Regions from separate parts of the Streptomyces sp. NPDC051822 genome, predicted to be linked through region 1. Evidence: riboswitches for the same ligand, from Rfam matches in the RefSeq annotation. Region 1 holds a riboswitch; each other region holds the start of a gene.
What was found. A riboswitch is a leader RNA that binds a small molecule or an ion and turns the genes downstream of it on or off. The one in region 1 is predicted to bind cobalamin.

Region 1 (7,144 bases):
AGGGTGCGCCGGCCGGTCCGGTGCCGACGACGACGACCTCGCCCCGGTCCCGTACGGGGAGTTCCTGGTCGATACGGGAGGGGAGGACGGCGACCGAGAAGTACGGGACGGTGTCCGGGTCGACGTCGGTCAGCTTCTCCGTGCGCTCGCCCGCCATGAACGCCCGCTCCACGTACCGGGCGTCGTCGAGCCTGCCGGCCCGCTCCAGGGCCCGCTTCACGGTGGGGAAGGTGCGGCCGAGCTTCATCACGACCGCCGAGTCGGTGCCGGCGAGGCGGGCCGTCAGCTCGTCCTCGGGCAGGGTGCCGGGGATGATCGTGAGGACCTCCTCCGCCTCGCACAGCGGCTCGCCGAGGCGGGCCGCTGCGGCGGAGACCGAGGTGACGCCGGGGATGACGGTCGTGTCGTAGCGGTCGGCGAGCCGCTTGTGCATGTGCTGGTACGAGCCGTAGAACAGCGGGTCGCCCTCGGCGAGGACGGCGACCGTGCGGCCCGCGTCGAGGTGGGCGGCGAGGCGGGCCGCGGCCTCCTCGTAGAAGTCGTCGAGGGCGCCCCGGTAGCCGCCGGGGTGGTCCGTGGTCTCCACCGTGAGCGGGTACATCAGCCGCTCCTCGATGTGGTCCTCGCGGAGGTGTTCGGCGGCGATGGAGCGGGCGATGGAGCGGCCGTGCCGGGCCGAGTGGTACGCGATGACGTCGGCGGCGGCGATGGCCTTCACGGCGGCCACCGTCATCAGGTTCGGGTCGCCGGGGCCGAGGCCGACCCCGTACAGCTTGCCGGTGACGGTCACTTCTGGATCTCCGCTTCGTGCGCTATCGCGTTGACGGCGGCGGCGGTCATCGCGCTGCCGCCGCGCCGGCCCCGTACGACGAGGTATTCGAGGCCCAGTTCCTGGGCGGCGAGGGCGTCCTTCGACTCGGCGGCGCCGATGAAGCCGACCGGTATGCCGAGGACGGCGGCGGGCTTCCCGGCGCCCTTGGCGACCATCTCCAGGAGGTGGAAGAGGGCGGTGGGCGCGTTGCCGATGGCGACGACGGAGCCTTCGAGGCGGTCCCGCCACAGTTCGAGGGCGGCGGCGGAGCGGGTGGTGCCGAGTTCGGCGGCGAGGCCGGGCACGGACGGGTCGGAGAGCGCGCAGAGCACCTCGTTGTCGGCGGGGAGCCGCTTGCGGGTGACGCCGCTGGCGACCATCTGGGCGTCGCAGAGGATCGGGGCGCCGGCGCGGAGGGCGGCGCGGGCGTTCGCGACGACACCGGGGGAGTAGGCGATGTCCTGCACGAGGTCGGTCATGCCACAGGCGTGGATCATCCGGACCGCCACCTGGGCGACGTCGGCGGGCAGGCCCGTCAGGTCGGCCTCGGCGCGGATCGTGGCGAAGGAACGGCGGTAGATCTCGGCGCCGTCCTTCTCGTAGTCGAACATCGTGTCGCTCTCGCTCATCTCGTGGGTGTCGCCGGGTGCGTGGGTGCCGCCGGGCCGCGGGCCGCCGCGACGGCTTCTGACAGGGAGGTACGGGGGGCGGGGACGCCGTCCACCAGGTAGGCGTCGCCGGTGGCGAGGACGTCGACCCAGGTGCCGTGCGGGTGTCCGCAGCGCCGCTCGCACCCGGAGAAGTGCACGGGCAGCGGTCCCGGGAGCGGGGTCGGCAGCGCGACGAGGGCGTCGGCCCGTACGTCGGCGAGGGACTTGGCGCAGCCGGGCCGTCCGGTGCAGGCGGTGACCCCGGCGCCGGGGGCGTCGGGGCGGGTGATCAGCCCGTACGCCTCCAGGTCCCGGAGCCGCTCGGGCCCCGCGCCCACGACGACCGCCCCGCGCCACGGGGTGAACCGGACCTCGTCGGCGGGCAGCAGGGCCCGCAGCTGGGCGGCGGTCAGCCGGCCGAGCGGCGCGAGGACGTACAGGTGGCCGTCCCCGAGCGCCCCGGGTCCTGGCGGCGCGGAGAGCGGTGTCGGCGGTACGGGAACGGCCTCGGCGGCGATCCCGGCCGACGCCAGGGCCGCGGCCCAGTCGGGGACGTGGGTGGCGGGGAGTTCGCGGGGCCGCCAGGCCCCGGTCCCGGCCGCGTCGGCGGCGTCCAGGAACGCGAGGGCGGCGGCGAGGGCGGCACGGACGGCGTCGTCGGCGGCGAGCCGGAAGGCCTGCCGGCCGCCGGGCCACAGCACGGCGGTCCCGTCCGCGTCTGCGATCAACTTCACATCGCCGCCGAGCCCGGCCACGTCCCCGCGCCCGTCGTCCAGGACGAAGAGGAAACGGCCGGAAAGGGCCGCCGCCCGGGGCTCGGCGCACAGCGCGGCGTCGAGGTCGCGCGCCCACAACTGCACGTCCGCGCGGCTGCGTTCGTCGCGTCTGTCGAGTCCTGAGGTGGGCGAGGCGACGATGTTGCGGACGCGTTCGTGGGTGGGGGAGGGCAGCAGGTCCGCCTCGGCGAGGAGCGCCGCGAGCGCGGCTCCGCAGTCGTCCGCGAGGCCGCGCAGCTCCGCGTTGCCGCGCGAGGTGATGCTGATCCGCCCGTCGCCCAGGGTCTCCGCCGCCGTCGCGAGGGCCTCGGCCTGACGGGACGTCAGTCGGCCTGCGGGCAGGCGCAGTCGGGCCAGGCGGCCGTCCTCGGCGGGGTGCAGGCGCAGCGCCCCCGGGCAGGCGTCGCCTCGGTCCCGTATGCGAGCTTCGCCCGGTTCGGGCGTCGTGTGCGGGGTGGGCGGCATGGCGGCGAGCATACCCACGGGGAACCGCCCGGCCACCGGGTGTGATCCGGCCGACTCCCCGGCCCGCCCCGGCCCGCCGACGGCACGATCTACTATGCAGACGGCATGGGGTCCCAGGACCCCGGGGAGGAAGCCCGGTGAGAATCCGGCGCGGTCCCGCCACTGTGAGCCCGGCCCGGAAACGGAACGGGTGAGTCAGGAACTCCCCGCCATCCACACGACCACCCGGGGCGCGGACAACCCCGAGGAAGGCCTGCGCTCGCCATGCTTCTGCTGCTGTCGCACTCCGACACCGACCTGCTCAGCGCCCGCGCGGCGAACGCCGCCTCCGCCGGCGGCCCGGTGGAGTACCGCTTCGCCAACCCCGCCCGCCTTCCCCTCGCCGAACTGCCCGGCCTCCTCGACGGCGTCGACCTCGTCGTCGTACGCCTCCTCGGCGGGCTCCGCTCCTGGGAGGACGGCCTCGACGCGGTCCGCGCCGCCGGAAAGCCGGTCGTCGTCCTCAGCGGCGAACAGGCACCCGACGCCCAGCTGATGGAGACGTCCACCGTCCCCATCGGCGTCGCCACCGAGGCGCACGCCTACCTGGCGCACGGCGGCCCCGCGAACCTGGAGCAGCTGGCCCGCTTCCTCTCCGACACCGTGCTGCTCACCGGTCACGGCTTCGAGGCCCCCGCCGCCGCCCCCACCTGGGGCCCTCTTGAGCGCACCCCCCGGACGACCGACGGTCCCACGATCGCCGTGCTCTACTACCGCGCCCACCACATGAGCGGGAACACCGCCTTCGTCGGCGCCCTCTGCGAGGCCGTCGAGGACGCCGGCGCGCAGGCCCTCCCGCTGTACGTGGCGTCCCTGCGCGCCCCCGAGCCGGAGCTGCTCGACACCCTGCGCGGCGCGGACGCGATCGTCACCACCGTCCTCGCCGCCGGCGGCACCAAGCCCGCGGAGGCGCAGGCGGGCGGCGACGAGGAGGCCTGGGACGCGGGCGCGCTCGCCTCGCTCGACGTGCCGATCCTCCAGGCCCTGTGCCTGACCGGCTCGCGCGCCGCCTGGGAGGAGAACGACGAGGGCCTCTCCCCGCTGGACGCCGCCAGCCAGGTCGCCGTCCCCGAGTTCGACGGCCGGCTCATCACCGTCCCGTTCTCCTTCAAGGAGATCGACGAGGACGGCCTGCCCGCGTACGTCGCCGACGCCGAGCGCGCCGCCCGCGTCGCCGGGATCGCCGTGCGCCACGCCCGCCTCCGGCACATCCCGAACGCCGACAAGAAGCTGGCGCTCGTCCTCTCCGCGTACCCCACGAAGCACTCCCGCATCGGCAACGCGGTCGGCCTCGACACCCCCGCGTCCGCCGTCTCCCTCCTGCGCCGTCTGATCGCGGAGGGCTACGACTTCGGTCCCGCCGAGGAGCTGCCCGGCCTGGTGTCCGGCGACGGCGACGAGCTGATCTACGCCCTCATCGAGGCCGGCGGCCACGACCAGGACTGGCTGACGGAGGAGCAGCTCGCCCGCAACCCGGTCCGCATCCCGGCCGCCGACTACAAGCGCTGGTACGCGACCCTCCCCGAGGAGCTCCGCAGCCACGTCGAGGAGCACTGGGGGCCGCCGCCCGGCGAGATGTTCCTCGACCGCTCGCGCAACCCGGAGGGCGACATCGTCCTCGCCGCGCTGCGGCGCGGGAACCTGCTGATCCTCATCCAGCCGCCGCGCGGCTTCGGCGAGAACCCGATCGCGATCTACCACGACCCCGACCTGCCGCCGTCGCACCACTACCTCGCGGCCTACCGCTGGATCGCGGCCCGCGCGGAGGACGGCGGCTTCGGTGCCGACGCCATGGTCCACCTGGGCAAGCACGGCAACCTGGAGTGGCTGCCCGGCAAGAACGCCGGCCTGTCCGCCGCCTGCGGCCCGGACGCGGCGCTCGGCGACATCCCCCTGATCTACCCCTTCCTGGTCAACGACCCGGGCGAGGGCACGCAGGCCAAGCGACGCGTCCACGCGACCCTCGTCGACCACCTGGTGCCGCCGATGGCCCGCGCCGACTCGTACGGCGACATCGCCCGGCTGGAGCAGCTGCTCGACGAGTACGCGCAGATCTCCTCCATGGACCCGGCGAAGCTGCCCGCGATCCGCGCCCAGATCTGGACCCTGATCCAGGCCGCCAAACTCGACCACGACCTGGGCCTCCAGGAGCGCCCGGAGGACGACGGCTTCGACGACTTCCTGCTGCACGTCGACGGCTGGCTGTGCGAGGTCAAGGACGCCCAGATCCGTGACGGCCTGCACGTCCTGGGCGGCGCACCGGAGGGCGAGGCCCGGGTCAACCTGGTGCTGTCCATCCTGCGCGCCCGCCAGATCTGGGGCGGCACGCAGGCGCTGCCGGGCCTGCGCGAGGCGCTCGGCCTGGACGAGTCGGCCGCCACCCGCACCACCGCCGACGAGGCGGAGGCGAAGGCCCGCGAGCTGGTCGAGGCGATGGAGGCCGCGGACTGGTCGGTCGAGGCGATCCCCGCGGTCGCCGCCGCGTACGGCCCCGAGGTGCACGCCGTCCTCCGCTTCGCCTGCGAGCAGGTCGTGCCGCGCCTGGCCGGCACCACCGACGAGCTGACGCACGCCGTGCACGCCCTGAACGGCGGATTCGTCCCGGCCGGCCCGTCCGGCTCCCCGCTGCGCGGCCTCGTCAACGTCCTGCCGACCGGCCGGAACTTCTACTCCGTCGACCCGAAGGCCGTGCCGTCCCGGCTCGCCTGGGAGACCGGGCAGGCGCTCGCCGACTCGCTCCTGGAGCGCTACCGCACCGACAACGGCGAGTGGCCGACGTCCGTCGGGCTCTCCCTCTGGGGTACGAGCGCGATGCGCACGGCGGGCGACGACGTCGCCGAGGCGCTGGCCCTGCTCGGCGTCCGCCCGCTGTGGGACGAGGCCTCGCGCCGGGTCAACGGCCTGGAGCCGATCCCGCTCGCCGAGCTCGGCCGCCCCCGCGTCGACGTCACGCTGCGCATCTCCGGCTTCTTCCGTGACGCGTTCCCGCACGTCATCGGCCTCCTGGACGACGCCGTACGGCTGGTCGCGTCCCTGGACGAACCGGCCGGGGACAACTACGTGCGGGCACACGCGCAGGCCGACCTCGCCGAGCACGGCGACGAACGGCGCGCCACCACCCGTATCTTCGGCTCCCGACCGGGCACGTACGGCGCGGGCATCCTCCAGCTGATCGACTCCCGCGACTGGCGCACGGACGCCGACCTCGCGGAGGTCTACACGGTCTGGGGCGGCTACGCCTACGGCCGGGGTCTGGAAGGCCGCCCGGCGCGCGCCGAGATGGAGACGGCGTACAAGCGGATCGCGGTCGCGGCGAAGAACACGGACACCCGTGAGCACGACATCGCGGACTCGGACGACTACTTCCAGTACCACGGCGGCATGGTGGCGACCGTCCGCGCGCTCAAGGGCACGGCCCCCGAGGCGTACATCGGCGACTCGACCCGCCCGGAGACCGTCCGCACCCGCACGCTCGTCGAGGAGACCTCCCGGGTCTTCCGTGCCCGCGTGGTCAACCCGCGCTGGATCGAGGCGATGCGCCGCCACGGCTACAAGGGCGCGTTCGAGCTGGCGGCGACCGTCGACTACCTCTTCGGCTACGACGCCACGACGGGCGTGGTCGCCGACTGGATGTACGACAAGCTGACGCAGGAGTACGTCCTCGACCCGGCGAACCAGGCCTTCCTGAAGGAGGCCAACCCGTGGGCCCTGCACGGCATCGCGGAGCGGCTCCTCGAAGCCGAGTCGCGCGGCATGTGGGAGAAGCCGGACCCGGAGACGCTGGCCGCGCTGCGGCAGGTGTTCCTGGAGACCGAGGGCGACCTCGAGGGCTCCTCGGACGACGACTAGCCGTCGGCGGGTTCGCCGGAGGCCTCGCCCGCCGCACGGGGGTCGGTGGGTGGGGCCGGTCAGGTAGACGCCATGCGCAGGACCAGGGCGGCCACCGCGAGGAGGGCGTGCGCGACCGATGAGTTCCCGCGGTGTCGGGGGTCTACCCCTTGACCGTCCCACCACCGAGGAGAGACTCATGGCCGAGACCGACACCCGCACCCTGGACACCGCAGGCGCCACCCTCCGCTACGACGTACGCCCCGGAAAGGGAACCGGCACCGGAACCGGAGCGGGAACCCCTCTGCTGCTCATCGGCTCCCCCATGGACGCGACCGGCTTCACCACGCTCGCCTCCCACTTCGCCGACCGGACCGTCGTCACCTACGACCCGCGCGGAGTGGGCCGCAGCGAGCGCACCGACGGCGCGGCGGAGACGCTGCCCGAGGAGCACGCCGACGACCTGGTCCGGCTGATCGAGGCGCTCGGCGCCGGCGCCGTGGACGTCTTCGCGAGCAGCGGCGGCGCCGTCAACGCCCTCGCCCTGGTGGCCCGGCGCGGCGACCTGGTGCGCA
Region 2 (7,144 bases), on a different contig from region 1:
GCCCGGTTCGGCGGCCAGCGCGTCCACGTCCGTGAAGTTCGACATCAGCGGTACGGCGCAGACCGCGACCCGCAGCACGTCCTCGCCGAACGGCGGCGCGACGACCGACTCGCGCACCGCCCCGCGCAGCGAGACCCGGAGCCCGTCCTCCTCGTCGATGCCGAGCCCGTGGGCGTACGGCAGGACGCCGAAGGTCCGCCGTCCGGTCAGCCCGTGGAGCATGTCGAGGCCGGGTTCGAGGAGGGTCACGTCGCCCCGGAACTTGTTCACGAGGTATCCGGCCACCAGCGACTGGTCCTCGGGGCTCAGCAGCGCCGTCGTCCCGAAGAACTGGGCGAAGACCCCGCCCCTGTCGATGTCGCCGACCACGACCACCGGCAGCCGCGCGGCCCGCGCGATGCCCATGTTCACGATGTCCGTGCGCCGCAGGTTGATCTCGGCCGGACTGCCCGCCCCCTCGCAGATCACGGCGTCGTACATGCCCCGGAGTTCCTCCAGGCACGCCATCACCGGCTCGAAGAGTTCCTTCTGCCGCCCTCCGTGGTAGCCACGGGCGGACAGCTCGCCCACCGGCTTGCCCATCAGGACGACCTGGCTGGAACGGTCGCTGCCCGGCTTCAGCAGCACCGGGTTCATCAGGGCCGTCGGCTCCACCCGCGCGGCCTGCGCCTGCATGGCCTGGGCGCGGCCGATCTCGGCGCCCTCGCGGGTCACGAAGGAGTTGAGGGACATGTTCTGTCCCTTGAACGGCGCCACCTTCAGGCCCTTGCGGACCAGCCAGCGGCAGATGCCGGCCGTCACGACGCTCTTGCCGGCGTCGGACGTGGTGCCGGCGACGAGCAGCCCCCCACCCCTCATGTGTTCCTCCGCTTCAGCGCGTGTCCGAGCAGCCGGCCGCCCACACAGACGGCCAGAGTGAGTCCGGTGACCCGGCGGGACAGTCGTACCGCCCGGTCGATGTCGGCGACCTCGACGGGCCGCCCCTCCCCGTTGAGCACCGGCCGGTGCTCGACGCGTCCGCCGTACGAGAGGGTCCCTCCGAGCCGTACGCCGAGGGCGCCCGCGAAGGAGGCCTCGACGGGGCCCGCGTTGGGGCTCGGGTGCTTCGCCGCGTCCGCCCGCCAGGCCCGTACGGCTCCGCGCGGGTTCCCGCCCGCGACGGTCGCGAGCACGGCCGTCAGCCGGGCCCCCGGCCAGCCGGCCACGTCGTCGAGCCGGGCCGAGGCCCAGCCGAAGCGCCGGTGGCGCGGCGACCTGTGGCCGACCATCGCGTCCAGGGTGTTGACGGCCCGGAAGCCGACCAGTCCCGGCACGCCCGCGACCGCGCCCCAGAAGAGGGCGCCGACCACGGCGTCGGAGGTGTTCTCGGCGACCGATTCGACGACCGCGCGGGCCATCGCGGGTCCGTCGAGGGACTGCGGGTCACGTCCGCACAGGTGCGGCAGCCGCTCGCGGGCCACCTCCAGGTCGCCCGCGGCGAGCGCCCCGCCGATCGCGCGGGCCTCCCGCCCCAGGGTCGTACCGCCGACGACGGCCCACACGGAGGCGGCGGTGAGGGCCACGGCGGCGGCCGGCCTGTTCCGTACGGCCCGTGCGGCGAGCGCGCCCAGGGCGACGGTGGAGCCGGCGCAGACGGCGGTGTGCAGGGCGCCCCAGCCGCGGTGGTCGTGGTGGAGGCGCCGCTCGACCGCGGCGGCGGCCCGGCCGAACACGGCGACGGGGTGTCCGCGGCGGGGGTCCCCGACGAGCAGGTCGACGGCGAGACCGGCGGCCGCTCCGTACGCGAATCCGTCCGGGAAGGGGCGACTGGCTCTGGAAAGGCTGCGGCTGCGGCCGGGCATGGCGCATGTCCTCACTCAGGGTCCGCGCCCTGGATCGACGTGACCGGCGGCGAGAGTTCCTGACTCCCGGACCCTTCGGGTCCGGTCACAGTGGCGGGACCGCGCCGGATTCGCACCGGACTTCCTCTACTGCCGCCGTAATGGCCTCGGCAGTCCACCACGGGCCGAGAACAGCCGTCAACTCACCCTTGACCTGCGTCGCGTCACTGTGCGAAGCGCCACAAACACGACGGCCGGGCGGCCCGCACCCGAAGGTGCGGACCGCCCGGCCGAGGGACCGCGACCGTCAGACGACGATCAGGTAGATGCCGTACGCCACGGCCGCGAGGCACAGGGCGAAGCAGGCGTAGGCGCCCGTGCGAGCCAGGGCGGCGGAGCCTCCCTGGGCGGCGGCCTGCTCCTGCTTGGAGAGGCCGATGATGCCCAGGGTGAAGAGGCCCACCAGCGCGACGGTCGCCACGAGGCTGACTCCGAAGACGGAGCCGAGGGCTGCCCAGTCGATCTTCATGTCGTTCGTTCCTTACACCGCTGCGGCGGGGGCGGGGGGAGCGGCCGGGTCGGTGGGAGCCGGCGCGGGGATGGTGGTCTTGAGGTCCTCGTCCGCGACGGCGGCGACGGATCCGGCCGCGGGCGGCGGGGTGACGGCCGCGATGGCGGTGGTCACCACACCCGCGGGCTCGGCCTCGACGTCGTTGACGTTGGTGTGGTCGACCACCTGGCGGCGGGAGATGACCCAGATGGCGAGGCAGGAGGCGACCAGGAAGGCCGCGACGGTGTAGACGCCCCAGTCGCCCTGGCGGGCGACGTACTCGGCACCGGCTCCGACCAGGCCCGCGGCCGGAAGGGTCAGGCCCCAGGCGACGAACATCCGGGTGGCGGTCGACCAGCGGACGACACCGCCCTTGCGGCCCAGGCCCGCACCCATGACGGCGCCGGAGCAGGAGTGCGTGGTCGACAGCGAGAAGCCGAGGTTCGAGGAGGCGAGGATGACCGCCGCCGCGCTGGTCTGGGCGGCGAAGCCCTGCTGCGGCTGCAGGTCGGTCAGGCCCTTGCCCATGGTGCGGATGATGCGCCAGCCGCCCAGGTAGGTGCCGAGCGCGATCGCGAGGCCGGCGGAGACGATCACCCAGACCGGCGGGTTGGAGCCGGGCGCGAGGACGCCGCCGGCGACCAGGGCGAGGGTGATGATGCCCATGGTCTTCTGGGCGTCGTTGGTGCCGTGGGCGAGGGAGACGAGACCGGCGGAGGCGATCTGACCGGCCCGGTAGCCCTTCTCGGTCGTCTTCTTGTCGGCGTTCTTGTCCATGCGGTACGTCAGGCGGGCGGCGAACATCGCGGCCAGGCCGGCGACGAGCGGAGCGGCGACCGCCGGGATGAGCACCTTGCTGACGACGACCCCGCCGTTGACCCCGCTGACACCGATCGAGGCGATGGTGGCGCCGATGAGGCCGCCCATCAGGGCGTGGGAGGAGCTGGAGGGAAGTCCGACCAGCCAGGTCACCAGGTTCCAGAGGATCGCGCCGACGAGCGCGGCGAGGATGACCTCGGGTTGGATGCCCTCCTCGTTGACGAGTCCCTTGGAGATCGTCTTGGCGACCTCGACGGACAGGAACGCGCCGACGAGGTTCAGCACGGCGGACATGGCCACCGCCGTCTTCGGCTTGAGCGCACCGGTCGAGATGGTCGTGGCCATCGCGTTGGCGGTGTCGTGGAAACCGTTCGTGAAATCGAACACGAGAGCTGTCACGACCACAATGGCGAGCAGCAGCGTGATGTGTTCCATTTACCCAGGCAATCGTTTGACGTCAGTGGCTGGACGAACGTAAGCAACCTGGGTGAACGGAAGGTGAACTGGGTCGGGCGGCACGGTGTCTCGATCCGGTGTCAAGAGATTCCGTTTACGGCTCCGGCGGCCGGACCGTCCACGATGCGGTCACCCCACAACCCGGGGTAATCCGGGCCCACACCGGCCACATGGGCCCCGCCCCGTTCCCATCCCCGGCGCCCGGTTCCGCTCCCTGGACCGAACCATCCGACCGGGGGACCCCGCCGAGGAGACCCACGTCACTCCCAGGAGTGGGCCCCGCGGCCCCGGAGGCCACCGCGGGCACCCGTCCGGGGCCGTCCGGGTCCGTCCGGTGGCAGCTCCTCCCCACCCTGCCGAGACTGGGAGCGTGCGCCCGGTTACAGCGACGGCAGTGGCCGTCACCACTCTGCTCGGTGTCGGCGTGGCCGCGGTCGCGGCCGGCCGGTACGCCAGCGACGTCGCCCTCAGGGCACCGTCCGGACGTCCCCTGCCCGGAGACCCACGGCTGACCGTGCACGCCACGGGCCCCGAGCGGATCACCCTCACCCGCAGCCTCGCCTCGCTGCGCCCCGGCACGTACGGACTGGAAGGCCCCGGCCTGCACGCCGTCGTCGGCCCGGTCCTCGACCGGGTCCCGCACACCGCCGACACCGTCGTGCGGCGGCTCGAGCGCGTCGAACTCGGCGTGCTCGGCCCCGGCGCCCACGTCCGCCTCACCCCCCAGCTGCACCGCGGCACGCCGCTCGGCGCCCTCGGGCTCGCCCACGAGGACGCCGAGATCCCCGGCGAGCTCGGCCCCCTGCCCGCCTGGCTCGTGCCAGGACCCCGCCCCACCTGGGTCATCGCCCTGCACGGCCTCGGCACCACCCGCGAGCACCCGCTGAACGTCGTCTCCTTCTACGACCGCCGCAAGGTCCCCGTCCTCGTCCCCGCCTACCGCGGGGACGAGGGAGCGCCCGCCGCCCCCGACGGCCTGGCCCACCTCGGCGACTCCGAGTGGCGGGACGTCGACGCCGCCATCCGCTACGCCGTGCGCAGGGGCGCCGCCAAGGTCGTCCTGCACGGCTGGGGGACCGGCGCCTCGATGGCCCTGCGCGCCGCCGCCGAGTCGGGGGTGCGCGACCGGATCAGCGGCCTCGTCCTCGACTCCCCCGTACTGGACTGGGAGGCGACCCTCCGCAACCTCGCGGCGGCCCGCCATGTCCCCGCTCCGCTGCTCCCGCTCGCCGTCCGCGCCGCCCAGGGCCGGACGGGCCCGCACGAGGACCTGCTCACCGCCGCCTGCGCACCGGACGCCCCGCGGATCCCGATCCTGCTGTTCCACGGCCCCGACGACACCATCGCCCCCTGGGAGCGGTCCGTCGAACTCGCCGCCCGCCGCCCCGGCCTCGTCTCCCTCCAGACCGTCCGGCAGGCTCCGCATGCGGCGATGTGGAACGCCGACCCGGTCCGCTACGAGGAGTCCCTGCGCCGCTTCCTCACCCCGTTCCTCTAGAGGCGCCCCGCCGGTCGGGCCGGGCCCGTCACGGGCCCGTTCCGACGGGGTGCCCGATTCCGATTGGGCTTTCGGGCCGTCAGCGGGAAGACTGCCCCCGTGACGTCTCGAAAGCCCGATGAACCATTGGCGCGCAACTCCAGACTCCGACTCGTCCGCCCGCAGGCGCTGGCCACCGCCCGACGGGCCGTGACGACCCGGCGCACCCGGCCGGCGCCGAGGCCGCCCGAGGGCACTCCGCCCCGCGCGGAACTCGCCCGGCAGGCCCGGCACGTCCTCGCCGACGCCGTACGGATCGCCCGCTGGGCCGCCGCCCCGAGCGGCGCCGAAGCGACCCTCCGCACCGGCCCGGGGCCCGTCACCGCCCAGGAACGGGCCGCGGCCGCACTGAACCTGACGTCCGACCAGATCCGGGCCGGCTGGGACCGCGCCCGGCTCGCCGGACTCGTCGAGCTCCACGGCGACACCGCACGCCCCGGCTGGCGGCTGCACGCCTGGGACCGCGACGACTCCGCCGTGCTGCGCGGCTGGGTCGCCCTCTTCGACGCCTGGTCGCTGGTCCACCCGGCCCCCGAGAAGGTCGAGCCGAGCGCCGTCGCCGAGGTCGTCGAGGCCGTCCCGCAGGTGCTCTCGCTGCTCCAGCTCTCCCAGGGCCCGGTCCTCGTCCCCGCCCTCCTCGACCTGCTCGGCCAGCGCGTCGAGGAGCTGCGCGAGGAGCGCTGCGAGGTCCCGGCGGACGGCCCCGCCCCCGAGGCCGACGCCATCCCCGGCCCGCCCGGCACCGACGGACTCCCCGCCCTCCTCGACTGGGCGCTCGAAGGCCTGGCGGCCGTCGGCGCGCTCACCCTCGACCCGGGCACCGACGCGCGCCACGCCACCCTGACCCCGCTCGGCAACTGGGCGGTCTGGGTCAAGCTGGAGCAGATCTGCGTCGCCGCGCAGAGCCCCGCGGGCAACATCGAGCAGTCCGCGGAGGACATGCTCCGCGGCTGCGCCCGGCTCACCCCCGGCCCGGCCCGCGCCGAGTACCGCGCCTGGCTCGCGGCCCGCACCCTCTCCAGCGCGGTCACCGAGCTCCTCGCCGTCGCCCGGGGCGAGGACGCCCTGCTGCGCGGCCTCGCCTTCGAGGCGCTGCGGGTCGTCGGCGCCCCCGCGGAGGCCGAGGTGCGGGCCACCGTCGCCGAGCCCTCCCTGCGGCCGTACGCGCTGCTCTGGCTGGCGGAGTACGAGGGCGCCGACCCGGACGACGCCCAGGAGGTCCTGACCCGCGAGGAGTCGACCTGGCTCTGGGTGGACACGGCGGCGGCCGTCGCCGATCACGGCGAGAGCGAGCTGCTGGTCCGCCATCTCGACTCGGCCGTGCAGGGCACCGTTCCGGCGCTCCTCGACGAGGTGAGGGCGGTCGGCCACCCCCGTACCGTCCAGGTCCTGGTCGCGCTTGCCGCGGCCCACCCGGACCCGGCCCTTGCCAAGGCCGTCCGCAGGGCCGCCTTCCAGGTGCACACCGGCGGCGCCTGAGCGAAAGCCGCACCGCCCGGCGCCCGGACGGCGTGTCCTACTCCGCGGCGCCGGGCGTGTACGTCCCGAAGCTCCAGATGTTGCCCTCGGCGTCCCGGGCCATGTAGTCCCGGGAGCCGTACTCCTGGTCCTTCGGCGCCATCACGATCTCGATGCCCTGGGCGACGGCCCGCGCGTGGTGCTCGTCCACGTCGTCGACGTGTACGAAGACGCCCACCGGGCCGGACCCCGCCATCAGCTTGTCGAACTCGCTGCCGGTGCCCTTGCTGCCGAGCATCACCATGCCGTTCCCGTACGACAGCTCGGCGTGTGCGATCCGCCCGTCCTCGGCCTCGTACACGGCGGTCGCGGTGAAGCCGAACCCGTCCGTGAGCTGGGAGATCGCCGCCTTCGCGTCCTCGTACGTCAGCGTCGGACAGATGTGGGGGGCCTCAGCCATCCCGATCACTTCCCTTCGATTCAGCCGAATGTGACCTGGGTCTC
Region 3 (7,144 bases), on a different contig from region 1:
GGCCGGGCTGCTCGGCACGGACGTGGGCCTGCCGATGCTGATGCTCTCCCGCCACTCCCTCGACGGCCAGGGCGAGCCGGTGGAGTGGGTGCGGTCCGTCTACCGCGGCGACCGGTACAAGTTCGTGGCGCGTCTGAAGCGCCCCAACGGCTGAGCGGGTCCGCGGCTGAGCGGATCCGCACACCGGACGAGGGGGTCGCCGAGAATTCGGCGGCCCCCTCGTTTCGCATTTCCGGAACTTCCGTATGGCAATCACATCCGTTATACGGGCGGGGGTTCCGCGGAGCTGAAGCGTCCCCTAGATTTCCCCACCATTACCAAGGTGATCAGCGAGGGGACGAGGCACGATGCCAGAAGTGACACAAGGGAATCAAGGGAATCAAGGGACCATCACGCCCCTGCGGGTGGTTATCGCACTCTGCCTGTTCGCGCCGTTCGTGGCGATGCTCTGGGTGAGCTCCTACGCGAAGACCGAGCCGCTCTTCGCAGGCATTCCGTTCTTCTACTGGTACCAGATGCTCTGGGTGCTGATCTCCACCGCGCTCACCATGGTCGCGTACAAGCTGTGGCAGCTGGACCAGCGCGCCCGCAAGGGAGGTGACGCGCGATGAAGGACGGCGTGAACGGCGTCGCACTCGCCGTCTTCATCTTCTTCTTCCTGGCCGTCACGGTCATGGGCTTCCTCGCCTCGCGCTGGCGCAGGGCCGAGAACGAGAACAGCCTCGACGAATGGGGCCTGGGCGGCCGGTCGTTCGGCACCTGGGTGACCTGGTTCCTGCTCGGCGGCGACCTCTACACCGCGTACACCTTCGTCGCCGTCCCGGCGCTCATCTACACGGCGGGCGCGGCCGGCTTCTTCGCCGTGCCGTACACGATCCTGGTCTACCCGCTGATCTTCACGTTCCTGCCCCGCCTCTGGTCGGTCTCGCACAAGCACGGATACGTCACCACCTCCGACTTCGTACGCGGCCGCTTCGGCTCCAAGGGCCTCTCCCTCGCGGTGGCGGTCACCGGCATCCTCGCCACCATGCCGTACATCGCGCTCCAGCTCGTCGGCATCCAGGCCGTCCTGGACGTGATGGGCGTCGGCGGCGGCGAGGACACCCACTGGTTCATCAAGGACCTGCCGCTGCTCATCGCCTTCGGCGTCCTCGCGGCGTACACGTACTCCTCGGGTCTGCGCGCTCCCGCGCTCATCGCCTTCGTCAAGGACACGCTGATCTACATCGTCATCGTGGTGGCGATCATCTACATCCCGATCAAGCTGGGCGGCTTCGACGAGATCTTCTCCAAGGCGGGCGAGGCGTACGCGCAGACCAACGAGGCGACCGGAAAGCCGCGCGGCTCGCTCGTGCCCGGTGACGCCGGCCAGTGGACGTACGCGACGCTCGCGCTCGGCTCGGCGCTCGCGCTGTTCATGTACCCGCACTCCATCACGGCGACCCTGTCGTCCCGGAGCCGTGAGGTCATCCGCCGCAACACCACGATCCTGCCGCTGTACTCGCTGATGCTGGGCCTGCTCGCGCTGCTCGGCTTCATGGCGATCGCCGCCGGGATCCAGGTGAAGAACGGACAGCTCGCCATCCCGCAGCTCTTCGAGACGATGTTCCCGGACTGGTTCGCGGGCGTCGCGTTCGCCGCGATCGGCATCGGCGCGCTCGTGCCCGCCGCGATCATGTCGATCGCCGCGGCCAACCTCTTCACCCGCAACATCTACAAGGACTTCATCAAGAAGGACGCCACCCCGGCGCAGGAGACGAAGGTCTCCAAGCTGGTCTCGCTCCTCGTGAAGGTCGGCGCGCTCGCCTTCGTCCTCACCATGGACAAGACGGTAGCGATCAACTTCCAGCTGCTCGGCGGCATCTGGATCCTGCAGACCTTCCCCGCCCTCGTCGGCGGCCTGTTCACCCGCTGGATGCACCGCTGGGCGCTGCTCGCCGGCTGGGCCGTCGGCATGATCTACGGCACGGTCGCCGCGTACGGCGTCGCCAGCCCGACCCAGAAGCACTTCGGCGGCCACTCCACCGAGATCCCGGGCATCGGCGAGATCGGCTACATCGGTCTCACCGCCTTCGTCCTGAACCTCGTCGTCACGGTCGTCCTCACCTTCGTCCTCAAGGCCGTCAAGGCCCCCGAGGGCGTCGACGAGACCTCCCCTTCGGACTACACGGCGGACGCCGGCGACAAGGGCGTGCAGACCGAGATGCCGAAGCTCGGCGCCGACACCCACTGACCGCCCGCCCACGACCTGACGAAGGCCGTCCCGCCTCCCTCCGGGGGCAGGACGGCCTTCGCCGTTCTGGGAGCCGGCGGCCGGTCGGAGGCACACTGCCCTCATGGACTTCACGATCAGGGCGGTACGGCCCGAGGAGTACGAGGCGCTCGGCGAGCTGACCGCAGGGACCTATCTGAACGACGGGCTGCTGAAGTACGGGGCGGAGGACTTCTATCTGGAGGTGCTCAGGGACACGGCACGCCGGGCGCGCGAGGCCGAGGTGCTCGTCGCCGAGGAGGCCGACGGGCACCTCATCGGCGGGGTGACCTTCGCCACCGGGGGCACCCCCTGGGCGGACATCGCGGTCGCCGGCGAGGCCGAGTTCCGGATGCTCGCGGTCACCCCCGACGCCCGCGGCAGGGGCGTCGGAGAAGCCCTCGTACGGGCGTGCGTGGAGCGCGCACGGGCCCTCCCCGGGTGCGCGCGCCTCGTGCTCTCCACGGACGCGAAGATGGTCTCGGCGCACCGGATATACGAGCGCCTCGGCTTCGTCCGCACCCCGCACCGCGACTGGGAGCCCATCCCCGACCACACACTCAGGACTTACGCGCTGGAGTTCTGAGTCGCCGGGCGACACAACATGTGGGGGGCGCCAAGAGCGGCGCCCCCCACATGTATGCTCGACCTCGCTGTCGACGCAGGGGAATCCGGCGCGAATCCGGAACTGTCCCGCAACGGTGTGCTTCGTACGGATACGACGAGTTTCGTACGACGTGAGTCCGAGGACCTGCCGACAGCGCACCCGGTCCGTCCGTTCCGGGTGCCACTGACGTCCGGGCCTCGCGGAGTGGGCCGGTGGAAGCGTCGCGTCCGGCGTTACGGATGCCCGCCTGCCCGCCTTCCCCCGCCGCGGCCCCGAGCCGAGCGAGGGAGAGCCCCCACGTGACCATCGCGCCCGCCGATCCGGCTTCCGCCGAGGTTTCCGCGGTCGAGAGCGACGGCCCCGGGACCGTACTGCTGCGGACCCTGACCGACCTCACCGCCGATCTCCCCGACACCGACCCCGGCAAGGTCGCCGCCGCCGCGCTCCGCGGCCGCAGCGCCGCGTCGGACGAGGCGGAGCTGCGCGAGCTGGCCACCGAGGCGGCCGCCGGCCTGATCGCCGAGGACCCCGCGTACTCCCGGCTCGCCGCCCGGCTCCTGACGGTCACTATCGCCGACGAGGCGGCCGGCCAGGGCGCGGTCTCCTTCTCCGCCTCCGTCGCCACAGGTCACCGCGAGGGCCTGATCGCCGACCGCACCGCCGAGTTCGTCGCCCTGCACGCGGCCCGGCTCGACGCGACGATCGACCCGGCGGGCGACGACCGCTTCGGCTACTTCGGTCTGCGCACCCTCTACTCGCGCTATCTGCTGCGCCACCCGATCACCCGCAAGGTCATCGAGACGCCGCAGCACTTCATGCTGCGCGTGGCCTGCGGCCTGGCCGAGGACGAGAGCGTCCGCGCGCTCGACGAGGTGGCGGCCCTGTACGGCCTCATGAGCCGTCTGGACTACCTCCCCTCCTCCCCCACGCTCTTCAACTCCGGCACCCGCCACCCGCAGATGTCCTCCTGCTACCTGCTCGACTCCCCGCAGGACGAGCTGGACTCCATCTACGACCGCTACCACCAGGTGGCGCGCCTCTCGAAGCACGCGGGCGGCATCGGCCTCTCGTACTCCCGCATCCGCGCCCGCGGTTCGCTGATCCGCGGCACCAACGGGCACTCCAACGGCATCGTGCCGTTCCTGAAGACCCTCGACGCCTCCGTCGCCGCCGTGAACCAGGGCGGCCGCCGCAAGGGCGCCGCCGCCGTCTACCTGGAGACCTGGCACGCGGACATCGAGGAGTTCCTGGAGCTCCGCGACAACACGGGCGAGGACCAGCGCCGTACGCACAACCTGAATCTGGCGCACTGGATCCCGGACGAGTTCATGCGCCGGGTCAACGCGGACGCCGACTGGTCGCTGTTCTCCCCCGCCGACGTGCCCGAGCTCGTCGACCTGTGGGGCGAGGAGTTCGACGCCGCCTACCGCGCCGCCGAGGCGAAGGGCCTGGCCCGCAAGACCATGCCGGCCCGTGACCTCTACGGCCGGATGATGCGGACCCTGGCCCAGACCGGCAACGGCTGGATGACCTTCAAGGACGCCTCGAACCGGACGGCCAACCAGACCGCCGAGCCCGGCACGGTCGTCCACTCCTCGAACCTCTGCACCGAGATCATCGAGGTCACGAACGACGGCGAGACGGCCGTCTGCAACCTCGGCTCGGTCAACCTCGGCTCGTTCGTGGACGCCTCGACCCAGGACATCGACTGGGAGCGGCTCGACGCCACCGTCGGCACGGCCGTCACCTTCCTCGACCGGGTCGTCGACATCAACTTCTACCCGACCGAGCAGGCGGGCCGCTCCAACGCCCGCTGGCGGCCGGTCGGCCTGGGCGCCATGGGCCTCCAGGACGTCTTCTTCCAGCTGAAGCTGCCGTTCGACTCGGCGGAGGCCCGCGCCCTGTCGACGAAGATCGCCGAGCGCATCATGCTGGCGGCCTACGAGGCCTCCGCCGACCTCGCCGAGCGCAGCGGCCCGCTGCCGGCCTGGGACAAGACCCGTACGGCCCGTGGTGTCCTGCACCCCGACCACTACGACGTCGAGCTGAACTGGCCGGAGCGGTGGGCGGCGCTGCGCGCCCGCATCGCGTCGACCGGCATGCGCAACTCCCTGCTCCTCGCCATCGCGCCGACGGCGACGATCGCCTCGATCGCGGGCGTCTACGAGTGCATCGAGCCGCAGGTCTCCAACCTGTTCAAGCGCGAGACGCTGTCCGGCGAGTTCCTCCAGGTCAACTCCTACCTGGTCGACGAGCTGAAGCGGCTCGGCGTGTGGGACGCGCAGACCCGTGAGGCGCTGCGCGACGCCAACGGCTCCGTGGCCGGCTTCACCTGGGTCCCGGCCGAGGTGCGCGAGCTGTACCGCACGGCGTGGGAGATCCCGCAGCGCGGTCTGATCGACATGGCCGCCGCCCGTACGCCGTTCCTGGACCAGTCGCAGTCGCTGAACCTGTTCCTGGAGACGCCGACGATCGGCAAGCTGTCGTCGATGTACGCGTACGCCTGGAAGCAGGGTCTGAAGACGACGTACTACCTGCGCTCCCGCCCGGCGACCCGGATCGCCCGCGCCGCGCAGGCGTCGACGGCCGCCGCCACCATTCCCGTACAGCAGGCGACGCCCGACGCGGACGCCCTCGCCTGCTCCCTCGAAAACCCCGAGTCCTGCGAGGCCTGCCAGTAATGAGCACCAGCGACAACAAGAACCTCCTCGACCCGGGCTTCGAGCTGACCCTGCGTCCGATGCGCTACCCGGACTTCTACGAGCGCTACCGGGACGCCATCAAGAACACCTGGACCGTGGAGGAGGTCGACCTCCACTCGGACGTCGCCGACCTCGCCAAGCTCACGCCCGGTGAGCAGCACATGATCGGCCGTCTGGTCGCGTTCTTCGCGACGGGCGACTCGATCGTCTCGAACAACCTGGTCCTGACGCTCTACAAGCACATCAACTCCCCGGAGGCGCGCCTGTACCTGTCGCGCCAGCTGTTCGAGGAGGCCGTGCACGTCCAGTTCTATCTGACGCTGCTCGACACCTATCTGCCCGACCCGGCCGACCGCGCCGCCGCGTTCGACGCGGTCGAGGAGATCCCCTCCATCCGCGAGAAGGCGCAGTTCTGCTTCAAGTGGATGGATTCGGTCGAGAAGATCGAGAAGCTGGAGACGGCCGCCGACCGCCGCCGCTTCCTGCTGAACCTGATCTGCTTCGCCGCGTGCATCGAGGGCCTGTTCTTCTACGGCGCCTTCGCGTACGTCTACTGGTTCCGGTCCCGCGGCCTGCTGCACGGTCTCGCGACCGGCACCAACTGGGTGTTCCGCGACGAGACGATGCACATGAACTTCGCCTTCGAGGTCGTGGACACCGTCCGCAAGGAGGAGCCGGAGCTCTTCGACGACGCGCTCCAGCAGCAGGTCACCGACATGCTGCGGGAGGCCGTCGAGGCGGAGCTCCAGTTCGGCCGCGACCTGTGCGGCGACGGCCTGCCGGGCATGAACACCGAGTCGATGCGCGAGTACCTCCAGTGCGTCGCCGACCAGCGCCTCCAGCGCCTCGGCTTCCCCCCGGTGTACGGCTCGGAGAACCCGTTCGCGTTCATGGAGCTCCAGGGCGTCCAGGAGCTCACGAACTTCTTCGAGCGCCGCCCGTCCGCCTACCAGGTGGCGGTCGAGGGCTCGGTGGACCTGGACGAGGACTTCTGAGTTTTCGGATCAGAAGGCGAGGAACCAGTTCGTCCGCCCGGGCGCTGCCGTAAAGTCGCATGTCTCGTGGGCACTTGCCGCAGGGCGAACCCACGGGGCATGTCCCAGTGGCACACACCCTTGGGGGGATTCTCATGACCCGCATCGCTCGCACGCTCACGACGGCCGTCTTCACCGTTCTGCTGGTCGGCGGGACGGCCGCCGTCGCCGCCGCCGACATGGGCTGGCAGTAGTCGTACGAAAGCCGGGCCCCGCTCCTTCGTGAAGGAGCGGGGCCCGGCCATGTCCACGGCGATCAGGCGTTCGGCACCGTCTCGTACCTCGGGGTGCCCTCTTCCATCTGGCGCAGGGCGTCCTTGCGGTCGCGCTTGGAGAGGCGGTCGATGTACAGGTAGCCGTACAGGTGGTCCGTCTCGTGCTGGAGGCAGCGGGCGAAGTAGCCGGTGCCGCGCACCTTGATCGGGTTGCCCTGGGCGTCCTGGCCGTGGACCTCCGCGTAGTCGGGGCGGGCCAGCTCGGCGTACGCGGTCGGCACGGAGAGGCAGCCCTCGTTGGACTCGTCGAGGACGCGCCGGTCGGCCGGGAGCTC
Region 4 (7,144 bases), on a different contig from region 1:
GCGAGGCGAAGGGTCCCATCGTCCACTGGGCGACCGTCGAACCGGCGGCCGTGGGGTGCGGATGGGTGGGCGCCATGCGTTCGGCGGCGCGCAGCCTGCGCCCCATCGAACGGCGGTCGTCGATGTCGCACTCCGCGCGGATCCGCGGGAACTCCTCCCGCTCCTCGTGCTGTGCGTGGTGTTCGACGGCACGCTGGAACTCGGCGAGCCTCGCGTCGAACTCGGCGCTGTGGACGTCGAGGTTCTCCAGGGCGGCCAGCTCCTTGTTGGCCTGCGCCTCCTCCTCGTTGCGCGCCTCCGCCTCGTCCTTGCCGGCGACCCGCTTGGCCACGGGCCGCAGGATCATCTCCTCGGCGGTCTCGTGCACGGCGAGCAGCCCGCGCAGCTCGTCGAAGCACTGCTGCTTGGCCTCCCCCTCGGAGTCCATCGTCTCGGCGAAGAGCTGACGGATCCGCTCGTGCTGCTCAAGGAGCTGTTCCAGGATGTCGTCCTCCTGCTCGACCGTGTGCTGCGGTCCGGTCGTCATGCTGCCCATGACGCCTCCTCCGGTGTAGCGGCGATGTGCTCGCTCCCGCGTGTAACCCACGCCCGCGGCACAAAACCCCCGCCGCGGGCGGTTCACTCCGTCCTCAGCTCCGCCAGCGCGCTCGTCAGCCACTCCACCCAGAAGCGCTCCATGTCGATCCCGCCCCGCAGGACGAGATGCCGCAGCCGGTCCGGCTCCGTGTGGCGGCGCTCCGGCGTGAAGTCCCGCGTCTCGATCTCCAGGTACTCCGCCAGCTGCTCCCGGTGCAGGTCGAGGTGGCGGGACAGCTCCGCGCGCAGTCCCGTCGCGCCGACCACCGCCGCCGCCCGCATCCGCAGCAGCAGGGCGGCCCGCAGCGGCTTCGGGTCCTCCTGCCTGGCCACCCACCCGCCGAGCTCGGCGCGGCCTGCGGGCAGCACCTCGTACTCCTTGCGCTGACCCTGCGCCGGAACCGGGGCGGGCAGGGCACGGATGTGCCCCGCCTGCTCCAGCTTCCCGAGCTCGCGATAGATCTGCTGGTGCGTGGCCGACCAGAAGTAGCCGATCGACTTGTCGAAGCGGCGCGTCAGTTCGAGGCCGGAGGACGGCTTCTCGAGCAGCGCGGTCAGGATCGCGTGCGGGAGTGACATGCACGCATCCTAGAAGTGGCCGGCCGGGGCGATCACAGAGTGGCCGCGAGCCGGGTGCCCTGGTCGATGGCCCGCTTGGCGTCCAGCTCGGCGGCGACGTCCGCGCCGCCGATCAGGTGCGTGACGCGGCCCGCCGCCACCAGCTCCTCGTAGAGGTCCCGGCGCGGGTCCTGGCCCGCGCAGAGCACGACCGTGTCGACGGGAAGCAGCTGAGACTCGCCGTCGATCGTGACGTGCAGGCCCTCGTCGTCGATCAGGTCGTACGACACGCCCGCCACCATGGCCACGCCCCGGTGCTTGAGCTCGGTGCGGTGGATCCAGCCGGTCGTCTTGCCGAGGCCGGCGCCGACCTTGGTGGTCTTGCGCTGGAGCAGGTGCACCTGGCGCGGCGGCGCGTTCCGTTCGGGAGCGCGCAGGCCGCCCCGGTTCTCGTACGCGGTGTCCACGCCCCACTGGCGGAAGTACGTCTCGGGGTCCTGGCTCGCGCCCTCGCCGCCGTCCGTGAGGAACTCGGCGACGTCGAAGCCGATGCCGCCGGCGCCGATGATGGCGACCCGCTCGCCGACGGGAGCGCCGTCGCGCAGCACGTCGAGGTAGCTGAGGACGCTCGGGTGGTCGACGCCCGGGATGGCGGGGGTGCGGGGCGAGACGCCGGTGGCGACGACGACCTCGTCGTAGCCTTCGAGGTCGTCCGCCCCGACCTGGGTGTTCAGGCGCACCTCGACACCGTGCTCGGCGAGCTGGACGCGGAAGTAGCGCAGCGTCTCGTCGAACTCGTCCTTGCCCGGAACCCGCTTGGCGATGTTCAGCTGGCCGCCGATCTCGGCGGCGGCGTCGAAGAGCGTCACCGAGTGACCGCGCTCGGCCGCGGAGACCGCGCAGGACAGACCGGCCGGGCCGGCGCCGACGACGGCGATCCGCTTGGCGAGGCGGGTGGGGGAGAGGACCAGTTCGGTCTCGTGGCACGCGCGCGGGTTGACCAGGCAGGAGGTGATCTTGAGGTTGAAGGTGTGGTCCAGGCAGGCCTGGTTGCAGCCGATGCAGGTGTTGATGGTGTCGGCGCGGCCCGCGGTGGCCTTGGCGACGAACGCCGGGTCGGCGAGGAAGGGGCGGGCGAGCGACACCAGGTCGGCGCGGCCGTCGGCGAGGATCTCCTCGGCGACCTCGGGGGTGTTGATGCGGTTGCTGGTGACGAGCGGCACGGAGACCGAGCCCATCAGCTTCTTCGTCACCCAGGTGTAGGCGCCGCGCGGCACGGAGGTGGCGATGGTGGGGATGCGCGCCTCGTGCCAGCCGATGCCGGTGTTGATGATGGTGGCGCCGGCGGCCTCGATCTCCTTGGCCAGCTGGACGACCTCCTCCAGGGTGGAGCCGCCGGGGACCAGGTCCAGCATGGAGAGGCGGTAGACGAGGATGAAGTCCTCGCCCACGCGCTCGCGGATCCGGCGGACGATCTCCAGCGGGAAGCGGACGCGGTTCTCGTAGGAGCCGCCCCAGCGGTCGGTGCGCTGGTTGGTGGCGGCGGCGATGAACTCGTTGATGAGGTACCCCTCGGAGCCCATCACCTCGACGCCGTCGTACCCGGCCTCCTTGGCGAGCTCGGCGCAGCGGGCGTAGTCCTCGACGGTCTGCTCGACCTCGGCGTCGGTCAGCTCGTTCGGTACGAAGGGGCTGATCGGGGCCTTGACGGCGCTGGGTGCGACGAGGGCGGGGTGGTAGGCGTACCGGCCGAAGTGCAGGATCTGCATGGCGATCCGGCCGCCCTCGGCGTGCACGGCGTCGGTGATGAGCCGGTGCTCGGCGACCTCGTCGGCGGTGGTGAGCTTGGCCCCGCCGTCCCAGGGGCGGCCGGCGTCGTTGGGCGCGATGCCGCCGGTGACGATGAGGCCGACGCCACCGCGGGCCCGCTCGGCGTAGAACGCGGCCATGCGCTCGAAGCCGTGCTCGGTCTCTTCGAGGCCGACGTGCATCGACCCCATGATCACCCGGTTGGGCAGGGTGGTGAACCCCAGGTCGAGCGGGCTCAGCAGATGCGGGTACGGGGTCATGGGGGCGCCTCCTCGCGCAGGAACGTCGACCTCAGTTGTAGGGGACCTCCTTCCTGTTCTGCAACTAGTTGCAGAAGAACGGGGACGTGATTTCTACTACTCGGTAACCACCGATGCCGCCGCGGCCCCCAGCCACGCGTCGAGATCCTCCGGCGTCCGCGGTTCAGGCGCGTCCGCGCCCAGCAGGCCCCGCGCCCGCAGCAGCCGCGCCACGGCCGTGCCCCAGGGCCGCCGGAGCCGGGCCGCGTCGAGCAGCGCGTCGTCCGCGAGCAGCTCGGCGACCGGACCGGTCCGAAGGCCCGCGGGGGAGAGCACCGCCGCCTCGTCCGCCCACCGCAGCGCCAGATCCACGTCGTGCGTCGCCATCAGCACCGTCGTACCGGCCTCCCGGAGCCGCCCCAGGGCGTCGAGCAGCCGTTCCTGCCCGTGCGGATCGAGCCCGGCCGTCGGCTCGTCCATCATCAGCACCCGCGGCCGCATCGCCACGGCCCCGGCGATGGCGGCCCGCTTGCGCTGCCCGTACGACAGCAGATGCGTGGGCCGGTCCGCGAGCGCCGTGATGTCCAGGGCCTCCAGGGCCTCCGCCACCCGGAGCCGTACCTCCTCCTCCGGCAGCCCCAGGTTCGTCGGACCGAACGACACGTCCTGCCCGACCGAGGCCGCGAACAGCTGGTCGTCCGGGTCCTGCACCACCAGCTGCACGGTGGTCCGCAACCGGGTCAGTCCCTTCCGGTCGTACGCCACCTCCGCCCCGTCCAGGAGCAGCGACCCGCTCCCGCACCGCAGGCCGCCGCTGAGCAGCCGGAGGAGCGTCGTCTTGCCGCCGCCGTTGCGGCCGAGCAGCGCGACGGCGCGGCCCTCCGCCACCGCGAAGTCCACGCCCGACAGGACCGCGGGCCCGTCCTCGTAGGCGAAGCCGGCGCCCACCAGTTCCACGACGGGCGGCGGAAGGGAGGGAGCCTTCGTGGGCATCACGGGAGCAGCCTTTCCAGTACGAGGGTGAGGGCGACGAGCCCCGCGAGCAGGACGCCCGTCGCGGCGAGGAACCGGCGCGAGAGCGCGCACGCGGGCACGAGCACCCGCAGCGTGCCGTCGTACCCGCGCCCGGCGAGCCCCGACTGCAGCCGCTGCGCCCGGTCGAAGGCCCGTACGAACGTGGTCGCTCCGAGGCCGGCGAGGGAGCGCCAGGTCGCGGCCCGGGTGGTGTGCCCGAGCCGGGCCGCCTGTGCCTGCCGGATCTTCGACAGGGAGTCGAGCAGCAGGAAGATGATCCGGTACATCACGAGCGCCACGTCCACCACCGGAGCCGGCACCCCGGCCCGGACGAGCCGGGGCAGGACGTCGGAGACCGGCGTGGTGAACGCGAAGAGGAGCACCCCGAGCGAGGCCGAGGCGGTCCGCAGGAGCAGCTCGACCGCCTGCACCGGACCTTCCGGCGCGAGCGCGACGAACCCGCGGTCGCCGCCCACCGCGAAGAGCAGCGGAATCGCGCCCGTGACACAGAATCCGAGCGGGACGCGGAACGCCCGCCACAGGGCCCGGCCCGGCACACCGGCCGGACCGAGCAGGACCGCGAGCGTGGTCGCCGCGACGAGCGGGGCGCCCGGCCACGGCGGCAGGGAGACCGCGCACAGGGTCAGACCGAAGCCGAGCAGCGCCTTCTCGGCGGGGTGACGGCGGCGCCAGCGACTGCTGTGCGCCGCCGCGTCGATCGGCAGCATCGGCGGCTACGCGCCCGGCTCGTCGACGGTCACGGAGCGCGTACCGCCCGAGCCCGTGCCGCCGCCGTCCGGCGAGGCCTTCACCTCGGCCACCCCGGCCGTTCCCGCCTCGGCCTCCTGCGCCCCGACAGCCTTCTCCTCGGCCTCCTTCGCCAGCGCCGCCCCCTGCCTGCGGCCCCGCCGCAGCCCGAAGTAGTACGCCAGGAAGCCGGCGCCCAGCGCGGCCTGGAGGGAGAACAGTCCCGACTCGATCTCCCCCGACGGCGGCTCGTACAGGGGGCTGAACCACGGCTCGTAGTCCGGGTGGAGTTCCGTGATCGCCGTCTCCGCCTCCCCGTCCGCCCCGGTGAACGGCTCCTCCTTGTGGTCCCCGAGCCCGAGCGCGAGCGGCAGGACCGCGAGCGCCGCGACGACGAGCAGCAGCAGGGCGTTGATCTTCGTGTTCCGGCTCATCGCGCGGTCGCCTCCTCGCGTCGCTCCGCCGTGCGTCCGCCGAGGACGCCGAGCCGGATCAGATCGCCCTTGCTGGACTGGGTGAGCAGCCGCATCACGAGCACCGTGAGCAGTCCCTCGCTCACGGCGAGCGGGAGCTGCGTCACGGCGAAGATCCCGCCGAACTTGGCGAGCGCCCCGAGCACACCGCCGGCCGGGTCCGGGAAGGCGAGCGCCAGCTGCACGCTGGTCACGCAGTACGTGGACAGGTCGGCGACGAACGCGCCGAAGAAGACGGCGACCATCAGCGGCGCACCGGTCCTGCGCAGCAGCAGATACGTCCCGTACCCCGCCCACGGGCCGACGATCGCCATCGAGAAGGCGTTCGCGCCGAGGGTGGTCAGCCCGCCGTGGGCCAGCAGGAGGGCCTGGAACAGCAGGGTGATCGTCCCGAGGACCGCCATGATCGGCGGCCGGAACAGGATCGCACCCAGACCGGTACCGGTCGGATGCGAACAACTACCCGTCACCGACGGCAGCTTGAGCGCCGACAGGACGAAGGTGAAGGCGCCGGAAGCGCCGAGCAGAAGGGTGGACTCGGGATTGGACCGTACCTCGCGGGTCAGCGCGCGGACCCCGTGGACGATGAACGGCGCGGACGCGACGCCCCAGGCGGCCGCGTGCACAGGGGGCAGATACCCCTCGGCTATATGCATGGTTGGGAGACCCTCTCCAGCACCTCGTGGATGGACAACGCACCTTGGCCGGTCTCCTGGCTGACGGTCATACGTCCGACTCCGCCTTCCCACACCCCGACGGTCTCCCGTCGCGGTCCAGTGGCTTCCCCGAGGGTGCTTCCCGCGGGGGTGGAGCCGGACATCCCGATCACAGTGGCGAGGGCCGCACCGGTACTGCACCGGTTTCCCGTACACCAAGGCCCTGCGACCCTAGTGCGTTGACCAGGTACATCACAACACGGTCGCCACGCGGTGCGGCCTCGCGCTCACTCCACGCAGTCAGTCCTTGCGGTAGGCGTACGCCTCCGAGGCCACCGCCGCCACGGCGTCGAGGTCGCCGCCCGCGCTCGCCGTGACCAGCGCGGCGACCGCGCCCTCGACGAACGGCGCGTCCACCAGACGGGAGTTCTCGGGCAGTTCGTCGCCCTCGGCGATCAGTGCCTTCACGGTGAGCACCGCGCTCCCCAGATCGACCAGGATCGCCACACCGGCGCCCCGGTCCGCTGCCTCGGCCGCGGAGCGGATCAGCTCGGAACTCGTCCCGAGACCGCCGTCCGGGGTCCCGCCGGCCGGGAGGACCGGCGCCAGGTCTCCGCCGCCGGCGAGTCCACGGGCGAGCTCGGCCACGGCGGTCGCGACGGCGGCACTGTGCGAGACGAGCACGATGCCGACGCGGGGCCCGGCACTCATGACGCCCCCTCGGCACGGGCGACCTCGTCGAGCGCGGCGAACAGCAGCGCCGAGGAGGTGGCCCCCGGATCCTGGTGCCCCACCGACCGCTCGCCCAGATAGCTGGCCCTGCCCTTGCGCGCCCGCAGCGGTACGGTCGCGAGGGCGCCCTCCTCGGCGGCGGCGCGGGCCGCCCCGAACGACGCCCGCAGCCCCTCCACCGCCGGAACGAGCGCGTCCAGCATCGTCTTGTCGCCCACCTGGGCACCCCCCAGCTGCGACACGGCGGCCACACCCGACCCGAGGGCCTCCGCCAACCGCTCCCGGCCGACCCGGTCCCCGTCGCCGAGCGTCTTGCCGGTACGGCGCAGCAGCGTCCCGT

Region 2: linked by a shared signal. The riboswitch ahead of ACIA8N_RS00330 (cobalamin biosynthesis protein) and the one ahead of cobN (cobaltochelatase subunit CobN) in region 1 are both predicted to bind cobalamin.
Region 3: linked by a shared signal. The riboswitch ahead of ACIA8N_RS08175 (ribonucleoside-diphosphate reductase subunit alpha) and the one ahead of cobN (cobaltochelatase subunit CobN) in region 1 are both predicted to bind cobalamin.
Region 4: linked by a shared signal. The riboswitch ahead of ACIA8N_RS29220 (energy-coupling factor ABC transporter permease) and the one ahead of cobN (cobaltochelatase subunit CobN) in region 1 are both predicted to bind cobalamin.

The regions. Positions count from the first base shown of each region.
Region 1 covers NZ_JBITBZ010000005.1:434,163-441,306, forward strand. Annotated here, with positions in the region: gene cobJ (precorrin-3B C(17)-methyltransferase) at 1-733, opposite strand, end outside; gene ACIA8N_RS19425 (precorrin-8X methylmutase) at 787-1,440, opposite strand; gene ACIA8N_RS19430 (cobalamin biosynthesis protein CobG) at 1,437-2,702, opposite strand; cobalamin riboswitch at 2,793-2,928, shown strand; gene cobN (cobaltochelatase subunit CobN) at 2,967-6,590, shown strand; gene ACIA8N_RS19440 (alpha/beta hydrolase) at 6,769-7,144, shown strand, end outside.
Region 2 covers NZ_JBITBZ010000001.1:61,854-68,997, reverse strand. Annotated here, with positions in the region: gene ACIA8N_RS00335 (cobyric acid synthase) at 1-858, opposite strand, end outside; gene ACIA8N_RS00330 (cobalamin biosynthesis protein) at 855-1,841, opposite strand; cobalamin riboswitch at 1,875-2,007, opposite strand; gene ACIA8N_RS00325 (hypothetical protein) at 2,128-2,349, opposite strand; gene ACIA8N_RS00320 (inorganic phosphate transporter) at 2,362-3,624, opposite strand; gene ACIA8N_RS00315 (hypothetical protein) at 4,016-5,143, shown strand; gene ACIA8N_RS00310 (hypothetical protein) at 5,243-6,661, shown strand; gene ACIA8N_RS00305 (VOC family protein) at 6,699-7,100, opposite strand.
Region 3 covers NZ_JBITBZ010000002.1:515,287-522,430, reverse strand. Annotated here, with positions in the region: gene ACIA8N_RS08195 (GntR family transcriptional regulator) at 1-154, shown strand, start outside; gene ACIA8N_RS08190 (DUF3311 domain-containing protein) at 348-611, shown strand; gene mctP (monocarboxylate uptake permease MctP) at 608-2,233, shown strand; gene ACIA8N_RS08180 (GNAT family N-acetyltransferase) at 2,337-2,837, shown strand; cobalamin riboswitch at 2,875-3,025, shown strand; gene ACIA8N_RS08175 (ribonucleoside-diphosphate reductase subunit alpha) at 3,158-5,539, shown strand; gene ACIA8N_RS08170 (ribonucleotide-diphosphate reductase subunit beta) at 5,539-6,555, shown strand; gene def (peptide deformylase) at 6,851-7,144, opposite strand, start outside.
Region 4 covers NZ_JBITBZ010000011.1:214,114-221,257, reverse strand. Annotated here, with positions in the region: gene ACIA8N_RS29250 (hemerythrin domain-containing protein) at 1-535, opposite strand, end outside; gene ACIA8N_RS29245 (PadR family transcriptional regulator) at 619-1,155, opposite strand; gene ACIA8N_RS29240 (NADPH-dependent 2,4-dienoyl-CoA reductase) at 1,188-3,203, opposite strand; gene ACIA8N_RS29235 (ATP-binding cassette domain-containing protein) at 3,300-4,175, opposite strand; gene cbiQ (cobalt ECF transporter T component CbiQ) at 4,175-4,924, opposite strand; gene ACIA8N_RS29225 (energy-coupling factor ABC transporter substrate-binding protein) at 4,931-5,377, opposite strand; gene ACIA8N_RS29220 (energy-coupling factor ABC transporter permease) at 5,374-6,072, opposite strand; cobalamin riboswitch at 6,101-6,335, opposite strand; gene ACIA8N_RS29215 (PTS fructose transporter subunit IIA) at 6,373-6,783, opposite strand; gene dhaL (dihydroxyacetone kinase subunit DhaL) at 6,780-7,144, opposite strand, start outside.